2 linked regions of the Salipiger sp. CCB-MM3 genome follow. The protein of the gene in region 2 interacts with the protein of the main gene of each other region in a pairwise test. Links are inferred from orthologs where the notes say so. Each region holds a gene or a part of one and is shown on either strand. Other genes may lie near its edges.

What was found. The genes of interacting proteins can lie anywhere in the genome.
Region 1: the proteins of sfsA (region 2) and AYJ57_RS02515 interact in binary tests that used the Escherichia coli proteins (3 or more experiments, as listed by UniProt). The link is inferred for Salipiger sp. CCB-MM3 from one-to-one orthologs.

What each region holds. Positions count from the first base shown.
Region 1 is NZ_CP014595.1:519,269-524,236, forward strand. What follows is about bases 773-3,690. They hold AYJ57_RS02515 (glutamate-5-semialdehyde dehydrogenase), read right to left. Parts: upstream 2,906-3,690; coding sequence 1,640-2,905; downstream 773-1,639. Other genes in these bases: AYJ57_RS02505 (DUF3553 domain-containing protein), read right to left, coding at 799-981; AYJ57_RS02510 (histidine phosphotransferase family protein), read left to right, coding at 1,008-1,613; proB (glutamate 5-kinase), read right to left, coding at 3,128-3,690. In the rest of the region: AYJ57_RS02500 (GNAT family N-acetyltransferase), read right to left, coding at 1-667; more of proB, read right to left, coding at 3,691-4,234; GTPase ObgE, read right to left, coding at 4,222-4,968. UniProt on the Escherichia coli protein: Catalyzes the NADPH-dependent reduction of L-glutamate 5-phosphate into L-glutamate 5-semialdehyde and phosphate. The product spontaneously undergoes cyclization to form 1-pyrroline-5-carboxylate.
Region 2 is NZ_CP014596.1:1,193,719-1,198,722, forward strand. The notes cover bases 897-3,850. They hold sfsA (DNA/RNA nuclease SfsA), read left to right. Parts: upstream 897-1,990; coding sequence 1,991-2,710; downstream 2,711-3,850. Other genes in these bases: AYJ57_RS19200 (CaiB/BaiF CoA transferase family protein), read right to left, coding at 897-1,867; AYJ57_RS19210 (mechanosensitive ion channel family protein), read right to left, coding at 2,804-3,724. Also shown: AYJ57_RS19195 (extracellular solute-binding protein), read right to left, coding at 1-677; more of AYJ57_RS19200, read right to left, coding at 674-896; map (type I methionyl aminopeptidase), read left to right, coding at 3,899-4,726; AYJ57_RS19220 (aldehyde dehydrogenase), read right to left, coding at 4,918-5,004. UniProt on the Escherichia coli protein: Binds to DNA non-specifically. Could be a regulatory factor involved in maltose metabolism.

The DNA.
Region 1 (4,968 bases), on a different replicon or contig from region 2:
GATCGACAAAGGCCCCCTCGCCGACCGTCCCGCCAAGCCGCAGATAGCCTTTGATCAGCGCCGGCGTTTCGACCATAGCGCGGCGGCGGTCAATCTCGGCCTCGGGCAGCAGGTCCATCCGCTGAAACACCCGGCTGCGCACGCGCAGGTCTTCGGGCGCCAGATGCCGCTCGTGCAGCAGCGAAAGCGGATGCGCCAGCGCCTGCACATCGGTGCCATGGAACGACGCGGTGCCAAAGAGAATCTCGATCCCATGCTCGGCCACATAGCCCGCCAACGCCTGCCACATCAGCATCACGCCCGGCCCGCCCCGATACTCGGGATGCAGGCACGAGCGCCCCAACTCCAGCAGCCGCCGGCCAGAGGCGCGCAGCAGCGCCAGATCATATTCATCCTCGGAATAGAACTGCCCGGCCGCCTTGGCCTGATCGTCGCGCAGCAGACGGTAGACGCCCACCACCTCGCCCCCCCGCCGTGCGTCGCTGAGCAGAAGATGATCGAAGAAGGGATCGAACCGGTCGCGCTCCAGCCGCCGCGCGTGATCCACCATCTCGCCGCCGCCGCCAAGTTCCGAGACAAAGACCTCGTAGCGCAGGCGCTGCGCCGCCTCGATCTCGTCTTGCGTGCGCGCCAGCCGCACCGTCAAATTCCTGTCGTCCAGCGCCATGGCCGTCCTCTTTCGCTTGTCGCGGTTCTAATGCGACAAACCACAAAGGAAAACAGTTTTCCCGATGCGGAGGGCCTGCGGCAAAATTCGGAAATGTTGGTTAACCATTCGTAAACGACTGCGCTCTAAGCCTAGGCGTCAAACACCGGCAGGAGGGTCACCCGCTCACCATCGAGCACGACCTTGCCCTGCTCCCTGAAATTGACAGTGATACGGCCCCCGATATTGGATTGCACCTGCCCTATTCCCCAATCCGGTTGGTCGGGATGCTGGACCAGCATCCCCGGCTCGAGAAACGCGTTGAGGTCACTCATGTATGTCCCCTTTCGTCGAGGCTTGAATGGAAGATCGTAACGCCAAACTCGCGACGCTGGTAGCCTCGCGCCTCTGCCATGATCTGGTCAGCCCGGTCGGCGCCATCGCCAATGGGCTCGAGCTTCTGGCGCTGTCGGGCGATATGATGGACCGCCCCGAGCTTGCGCTGATAAACGACAGTTGCAACGCCGCCCGCGCGCGGATCAACCTGTTTCGCCTCGCCTTTGGCAATGCCGAGGGCGAGCAGATGATCGGCCCTTCCGAGGCGGCCCGGCTGCTGCGCGATTATTGCGCGGGCGGGCGGCTCACCCCCGACTGGCGGCGGATCAGCGATGCGCCGCGCCCCGAGGTGCAACTGGCGATGCTGGCGTTTCTGTGCTGCGAAAGCGCGCTGCCGCTCGGTGGTCAGATCGAGATCGCCGAACATGAGGGCGGATGGCGGATCACCGGCACCGGCCCGCGCATCGGCCATGACCCGGCGCTCTGGGCTTTGCTCGGGGCACCCGGCGCGCTGCCCGGCGTGTCCGGCGCGCAGGTGCATTTCCCGATGCTGGCCGCGCTCGCCGCACGCAGCGGCCGCCGGATAGAGGTGACCGCGGGCGATGCTGCGGTCACGCTCGATCTTGTCTGAGCGCAAAGCGCCCGGGGTCGCCCGGATCAGCTGCGCACCGCGCCCTCCGAGCGCACCACATATTTGAAGCTGGTCAGCTGCTCGGCCCCCACCGGACCGCGCGCGTGCATCTTGCCGGTGGCGATGCCGATCTCGGCGCCCATGCCAAACTCGCCGCCATCGGCGAACTGGGTCGAGGAATTGACCATGACGATGGCGCTGTCGACCCGCTGGATGAACGTCTCGATCGCCGCCTCGTCCTGCGACAGGATGCAATCGGTGTGCTGCGAGCCATAGCGGCGGATATGTGCGATGGCGTCCTCCTCGTCGGCCACGAGCTTGGCGGCGACGATCTTGTCGAGATACTCGCGCCCCCAGTCCTCTTCGGTGGCCGGGACCACGCCGTCGATCTGCTGCAGACCGCTGTCGCCGCGCACCTCGACCCCCGCATCGAGCAGCGCCCGAATGACGCCCTGCCCAACGGTGTCCATCGCCTCGCGGTGGATCAGCAGGCATTCGGCGGCGCCGCAGATTCCGGTGCGCCGGGTCTTGGCGTTGAGCACGACCTTCAGCGCAGTGACCGGATCGGCGGATTTGTCGATATAGATGTGCACGATGCCCTCGAGATGGGCAAAGACCGGCACCCGCGCCTCGCGCTGCACCAGCCCGACGAGCCCCTTGCCGCCGCGCGGCACGATGACATCGACGTAGTCGGTCATGGTCAGCAGTTGCTGCACCGCCGCGCGGTCGCGCGTCGGCACAAGCTGGATGGCATCCTCGGGCAGGCCCGCCTTGCGCAGCCCGTCCACGAGGCACTCATGGATCGCGCCGGAGCTGTGGAAGCTTTCGGAGCCGCCGCGCAGGATCACCGCATTGCCTGCCTTGAGGCAGAGCGCCCCGGCGTCGGCGGTTACATTGGGGCGGGATTCGTAGATCACGCCAATGACGCCGAGCGGCGTGCGCACGCGCTTGATGTGCAGCCCGCTGGGCTGATCCCACTCGGTGATCACCTTACCGACCGGATCCTCCTGCGCCGCAATCGCGCGCAGACCGGTGACGATGCCCTGAAGCCGCTCTTCGGTCAGCTTCAGACGGTCCATCATCGCGTCCGACAGACCCTTCTCGCGACCGAACGCCATGTCCTTGTCGTTGGCGGCGAGGATCTCGGCGCGGCGCGCCCAGACCGCATCCGCGGCGGCCTCGAGCGCCTCTGTCTTGCGCTCTGGCGGGGTAAAGGCGAGCTCCGCGGCGGCGGCCTTGGCACGTTTGCCGAGGTCAGTCATGATCGCTTGGATATCGCTGAGGTCTTTCATCGCTCTTTACCCTTGGTGTTGGGGTTTGGAGCCCTCTTATAGCGCCGTGACCTTGGGGGATACAGTGCCGATTGCGCGCCCTTCCGGCCTATTGCGGGGTTGGCCAGCGCCGGGCCGTGCGTACTTTCAAAGAGAAGAAGCCCGAAGGTTTCCGCGTCCTTCTTCTCTTTTCTAAATACGCATTCCGAAGCGCGCCACGCGCACGAAGCCGGGCAGAGGCGCTCAGAGCGCCATATCGTCGCGGTGGATCAGCACGGCGCGGCCGGGATAGCCCAGCACCTGTTCGATCTCGGAACTGTGGTGGCCGATGATCGCCTGCGCCTCATCGGCGGTGTAGCGCGTCAGCCCCTGCCCCAGCGTGCGCCCTGCGCTATCGCGGATCATCACCGGATCGCCGCGGCCAAAGGCGCCCTCAGCGCGGGTGACCCCAACCGGCAGCAGCGATTTGCCATGCGCCAGCGCCTCGGCGGCGCCCTCGTCGAGGGTCAGCACGCCGCAGGGTTTCATCGACAGGATCCACGCTTTGCGCGCCGCATGCGGGTCGGTCTGCGGCGTGAACCATGTGGCGTTGGCGCCGCCCTCCAGCGCGCTGAGCGGGTGCAGCACCGAGCCTTCGGTGATCGCCATGGCGCAGCCCGCCGCGGTGGCGGTCTTGGCGGCCATGAGCTTGGTCTTCATCCCGCCCTTCGACAGGCCCGAACCGGCGTCGCCGGCCATCGCCTCGATCTCGGGGGTGATGTCGTGGATCACCTCGTAGCGCCGCGCCTTGGGGTCCTGCGCCGGGTTGGCGGTGTAAAAGCCGTCCACATCCGACAGAAGGATCAGCTGATCCGCGCCCACGGTGACCGCCACCTGCGCCGCCAGACGGTCGTTGTCGCCGTAGCGAATCTCATCCGTGGCGACGGTGTCATTTTCATTGACGATCGGCACGGTGCCGAAACCAAGCAGCGTTTCCATCGTCGCGCGGGAGTTGAGATAGCGCCGACGCGAGGCGGAATCCTCAAGCGTGACAAGCACTTGCGCGGTGATGAGCCCATGCGGCTCCAACGCTTCTTCCCATGCGCGGGCAAGGCGGATCTGCCCCGCAGCCGCGGCGGCCTGACTCTGTTCCAGCGGCAGCGCCACGGGCGGCAGTTTCAGGATGCCGCGCCCCAGCGCAATCGAGCCTGAGGAGACCAGCACCACATCGGTGCCGCGCGCCTTCACCCGCGCCACATCGGCGGCCATGGAGGCGAGCCAGTCGCGGCGCAGATCGCCGCTATGTTTGTCGACCAAAAGGGCCGAGCCGATCTTTACAACGAGGCGGCGCGCCTCGCTCAGGGTTGCCATTGGGTGTCTTCCTCGGGCGCTTCGCGCAGGCGGTTGTCGTCGATATGGGCGCGCAGGGCACGCAGCACTTCGGTCACGCCCTCACCGGCGGCGCCCGACATGAGCATCACCTTCGTGCCGCATTTCTCTTCGAGTTCTTCGCGCAGGAAGACGCGTTCTTCGTCGTCCAGCGCGTCGATCTTGTTGAGCACGGTGACGCGGGGCTTGTCGGCAAGCCCTTCGCCATAGGCTTCGATCTCGTTGATGATCGTCTGCCAGTCCTCGAGCAGCGTTCCCGAGGTGCCATCCACCAGATGCAGCAGCACGGCGCAGCGCTCGACATGGCCGAGGAAGAGATCGCCAAGGCCGCGGCCTTCGTGTGCGCCTTCGATCAGGCCGGGAATGTCGGCGACGACGAATTCCTTGCCGTCGACACCCACCACCCCGAGGTTCGGGTGCAGCGTGGTGAACGGGTAGTCGGCAATCTTCGGGCGCGCGTTCGAGGTCGCGGCGAGGAAGGTCGATTTGCCCGCGTTGGGCAGACCCAGCAGGCCGACGTCGGCGATGAGTTTCAGGCGCAGCCAGATGGTGCGCTCGATCCCCGGCTGGCCGGGGTTGGCGCGGCGTGGCGCCTGATTGGTCGAGGTCTTGAAGTGCAGGTTGCCCCAGCCGCCGTTGCCGCCCTTGGCCAGCAGCACGCGCTGACCCAGTTCGGTGAGATCGGCGATCACCGTCTCTTCGTCCTCGTCGAGGAT
Region 2 (5,004 bases):
AGCGCGTAGCTGATGTAGCCGTAGATCAGCGGCGCGCAGGCGATGCGGTCGCTTTGCGCCATATGCGCCAGCACTTCGATCGGGTCCATCTCATAGCAGGCCGGATCCACCCGCTGCGCCAGATCCCGCAGCAGCGCCAGCGCGTCCCGCCCTCCGGCGCGATCCACGAAAGGCGCGTCCCGCGTGACGCGGCACGGATGCCCGAGGTTGGCGCAGAGCGTATAGAAACTCATCAGCACATGCGGCGGGCGCAGCGGGATCATCACGCGGCCCTCGGCGGCGAGCCGCATCACCGCGTCCCAATCCGCCACCGGCGCGCAAAGATCGGGCCGCACCGCCTGCACCTGCGCAGCGGCATCCACCGGCCACGCCCATTGCTGCCCGTCCCATGTGTAGCTCTCGAACGAATGGCCCAGCGAGCCCGCGGCAATTTCGGGGGCCTCCGGCAGCGGCACGAGGCAGCCTTCCTGAGTGATCTGCCCGACATGCGGATGGTCAATGATGATCAGGTCATAGGCCTTGGCCAGATCCAGCACCGGGTAACTCTCGAAATCCTGCAACGAGCGGCGGTCCCACGTGATGCGCACGCCCCGCGCGGCTTCCCACTCCTGTGACAGCGCGGCAAGCGGGTCATAGCCGCGCGGGTGATCCCAGGTCATGCCCTTGAGGGTGATCATAGTCCGAATTCCTCCCGGATGAGGCGTGAGTGTTCGCCGACCCGCGGCGCCGCCTGCGCCGTTTGCGGTCGGCAGCCGTTGATGGTGAGCGGGGCGCGGGTGGTGTCGATGCGCACGCCGTCGTCGCGGGTGACGGTCTGCAGCAGGTCGAGCCGCTTGAACGCCTCGGCCTCCATCAGTCCCGACCAGTCGAGCACCTCCGAGCACCAGATGTCGGCGGGCTGCAGGATCGCCAGCCACTCGGCGACGGTCTTTTCGGCCACCCGCTCGGCGATAAGGGTCTTGATGGCGTCGCGGGCAGAGAAAGCGTCGCGCGGCGGGCGCCCGGCCAGTTCCGGCAGCTCCATAAGATCCGCGAGCCGGTCCAGCGGGGTCATCGCCAGCGCCAGATGACCGTCCTTCGCGGCATAGACGCCGTAAGGCGCGCCCAGATAGGCATGCGCGCCGTTGATCTCCGAGCGCTGCGGCATGCGCCGCCCGTCGTTGAGCCATGTGGTCAGCACTTCGAACTGCAGATCGACCAGCGCCTCCAGCAGGCTGGTCTCCACATGCCGCCCGATGCCGTCGATGCCGCGCCGCACCAGCGCCGCCAGAATGCCCTGCGACAGCGCCACGCCGGCGAACATGTCGCCCACCGCCAGCCCCATGGGCACGGGCCCCTGCGCGGCGTCGCCGGTGAGCCACATCAGCCCTGAACGCGCCTGCGCCAGCAGGTCCTGTCCGGGGAATTTCACCCAAGGCCCATCGTCGCCATAGCCCGAGATCGAGCCATAGACGAGCCGAGGGTTGAGCGCATGCATCTCCTCCCAGCCGACCCCGATGCGCGCCGCCACGCCGGGGCGGAAGTTCTGGATCATCACGTCGGCTTTGCTCACCAGTTTGCGCAGCGCGGCAAGGTCGGCGGGGTCCTTGAGGTCGAGCGCGAGGCTCTCTTTGCCGCGGTTGATAGCGTGAAAGATCGTCGAGTCGCCGCCGATCTCCGTGTCCGACAGATAGAGGTGCCGCGACAGATCCCCGGCGCCCGCGCGCTCGATCTTGATCACCCGCGCGCCGAGGTCCGCCAGCCGCAGCGAGCAATAGGGCCCAGAAAGAAACTGGCTCAGATCGACCACCAGCAGCCCGTCCAGCGGGCGCTCCGGCGCCACCTGCGCGGGGCTCGATGTCTCTGTGGGCGGGGGCGTGGCGGTCATGGCGCTCTCATTCTTCTGTGAAAGATATCTCCACATATGAATGACCGCTGCGAGGTGCTCCCGTCAAGCCCATTGCGCCGCGCGGCGCTTGCCCCGCTCAAGCGGCATGCTATGACGGCCCCCATGCGCTACGACACACCGCTCATCCCCGCCCGCCTGCTGCGCCGCTACAAACGCTTTCTGGCCGATTGCGCGCTGCCCGACGGGCGTGAAATCACCGCCCATGTGGCCAATCCCGGGAGCATGCTGGGGCTTGCCGATCCGGGCGCGAAGGTCTGGCTGGAGCCGAACGACGATCCCAAGCGCAAGCTCAAATTCGCGTGGCGGCTCCTGGAGCATGAGAGCGGCGCCTTCGCCGGTGCCTTCACGGGCGTCGACACGGGCGCGGCCAACCGGGTGCTGCGCGCCGGGCTCGAGGCGGGGCAGGTGCCGGGGCTCGAGGGCTATGAGACCGTCCGGCCCGAGGTGAAATACGGCGAAAAGAGCCGGATCGATTTCCTGCTCTCAGGCGCTGGCCGCCCGGATTGCTATGTCGAGGTGAAATCGGTGACTCTGTCACGCCAGCCGGGTCTTGCCGAGTTTCCCGACAGCGTCACGGCGCGCGGCACAAAGCATCTGGGCGAGTTGCGCCAGATGGTGGCGCAGGGGCATCGCGCGGTGATGCTTTATCTGGTGCAGCGCACCGATGCGCGCGAGGTGACGCTGGCCGCAGACATCGACCCGGCTTACGCGCGCGCCTTCGCTGCGGCGCATACGGCGGGCGTCGAGGTGCTGACCATGGGCTGCGACATCAGCCCCGAGGGGATCCGTCTCGCCGCACCTCTGCCGTTCCGCGCGCCCTGAGCAGGACAATGGGCTTCGTCTAGATCAAAATATCCCGGGGGAGGCCGCGCGCAGGCGCGGACGGGGGCAGCGCCCCCATCCACTGGTTCGGGCTCAGACGAGCTGTGACTTGGGCATTTCACCGCCCTGATTTTCGCGCTTCTCGCCTGCGTCCTCGCTCTCATCCTTGGAGATATGCAGCGTGCGGGTCGGGAAGGGGATGTCGACGCCATTGGCATCCAGCGCCTCTTTGACCTTGCGCTTCATATCGGCCTGATACTGGAAGTAATCGCCGCTCGCGACCCAGACGCGCACCAGAAAATCGACCGAGCTGTCGTTGAGGTTGTTGACCTGAATGAAGGGCGCGGGCTCGTTCATCGAGCGGGCGTCGCCCATGATCGTGTCGCGGATCACCTGCTCGGCCTGCGCGAGATTGGCACCATAGCCGACGCCAAAGGTCCACTCGGCGCGGCGGGTGTCGTAGACCGAGTAGTTCTCGATCACATTCCCCCAGACCTCGGAGTTCGGGATGATGATCTGCGAGTTGCCGATGCTGGCCAGTTCGGTGGTGTTGAGCGTGATGTCCTTCACCGTGCCCGACTGCCCGGCAACCGAAATGAAATCCCCCAGCTTGATCGGGCGGAAGATGATGATCATCACCCCGGCGGCGACATTCGACAGCGTGCCCTGCAGCGCAAGCCCGATGGCAAGGCCCGCAGCACCCAGCGCGGCGATGATCGAGGTGGTCTGCACGCCGAAGGTGTTGAGCACGATCAGCACCGTGAAGATCAGCACCGTATAGCGCGCGATATTGCCAAGGAAGTTGAACAGCGTGTCGTCGAGTTTTGGGCTGCGCGCCGCCATGGCGGTGATCCGGCCCTTGACCCAGCGGCCAATAAAGAGGCCGATCAGCAGCAGCACGATCGCCGCCACCACATTGCCCAGCATCTGCGCCAGATAATCCAAGGTGAACACGTCCGACAGCGACGTGCCGTTGTAGATCTCGGTGTTGAGTACTTCGTTGATGCTGTCCATCGTCCCTCGTTATCCCTTTTCTCGCGTCTGTGCGCGTCTTATCATCACGTTATGCCGTGCCAGTGGGCGCAGCGGCGGGGCGCCGTGCATAACGCGCCCGCGCGGCATTGCGTTCCCCTGCCATCCTCTGGCAATGCAGCACAACACGCATTAAGTATTGAAGGGAAGAGACCCATGGAGCGCCCCGTCTTGCGAAATGACACGAGCGGCCGTCTCACCCGCGACGGCATCCGCATTCACGAAACCGGCGATTTTGCTGGCATGCATAAGGCCGGCGAGCTTGCCGCGCGCATTCTCGACGACCTCGCGCCGCTGGTCTATCCGGGCCAGACGACCGGGGCGATCGACGATTTCATCCGCACTGCGGTGGAAGAGGCGGGCGCGACCTCGGCGACGATTGGCTACAAGGGCTATCAGCACGCCAGCTGCATCTCGATCAACCACGTGGTCTGCCACGGCATTCCGGGCGAGAAGAAGCTGAAGGACGGCGATATTCTCAACGTCGACGTGACGGTCATTGTCGATGGCTGGTACGGCGACACCAGCCGGATGTATGTGGCCGGAAAGCTCTCGCGCAAGGCCGAGCGGCTGATTCAGGTGACCCACGACTCGCTGATGCTGGGCATCGAAGCGGTGAAGCCGGGCAACACGTTCGGCGACATCGGCCACGCCATCCAGAGCTACGTCGAGGCGCAGCGCATGTCGGTGGTGCGCGATTTCTGCGGCCATGGTCTGGGCCGGGTGTTCCACGCCGCGCCCAACGTGCTGCACTATGGCCGCGCGGGCTCGGGTCCGGTGCTCGAAGAAGGCATGTTCTTCACCATCGAGCCGATGGTGAACCTCGGCCGCCCCGAGACCAAAGTGCTGGCCGACGATTGGACAGCGGTGACCCGCGATAAATCGCTCTCGGCGCAGTTCGAGCATTCGGTCGGCGTGACCGCCGATGGAGTCGATATCTTCACCCTCTCGCCGGGCGGCAAGTTCCACCCGACCTGGGGCTGATAGAACGCGCCTTTTCTCAACTCGCCCGGAATCAAGGCGAAGCCGCCGGGCGAGCGCTGGCCCGTCCCGGCGGGCTGGCGCTTGTCATTCTTGCGCTGCGGATTGAAGGCATTCGGACTTGGCCGGGATAAAGCGCAGATCTCGAAAGTTGCAGCGCCATCCCACGGGCCAGCGCTCGCCCGGCTCTCGTCTCACCGCATCACGAAGGGGTTCGCCATGGGCTCTGCCGAGGTGTTGATCCATGTGGTGCGGGTGCGCGTGTAGTCCTTGATGGCCTC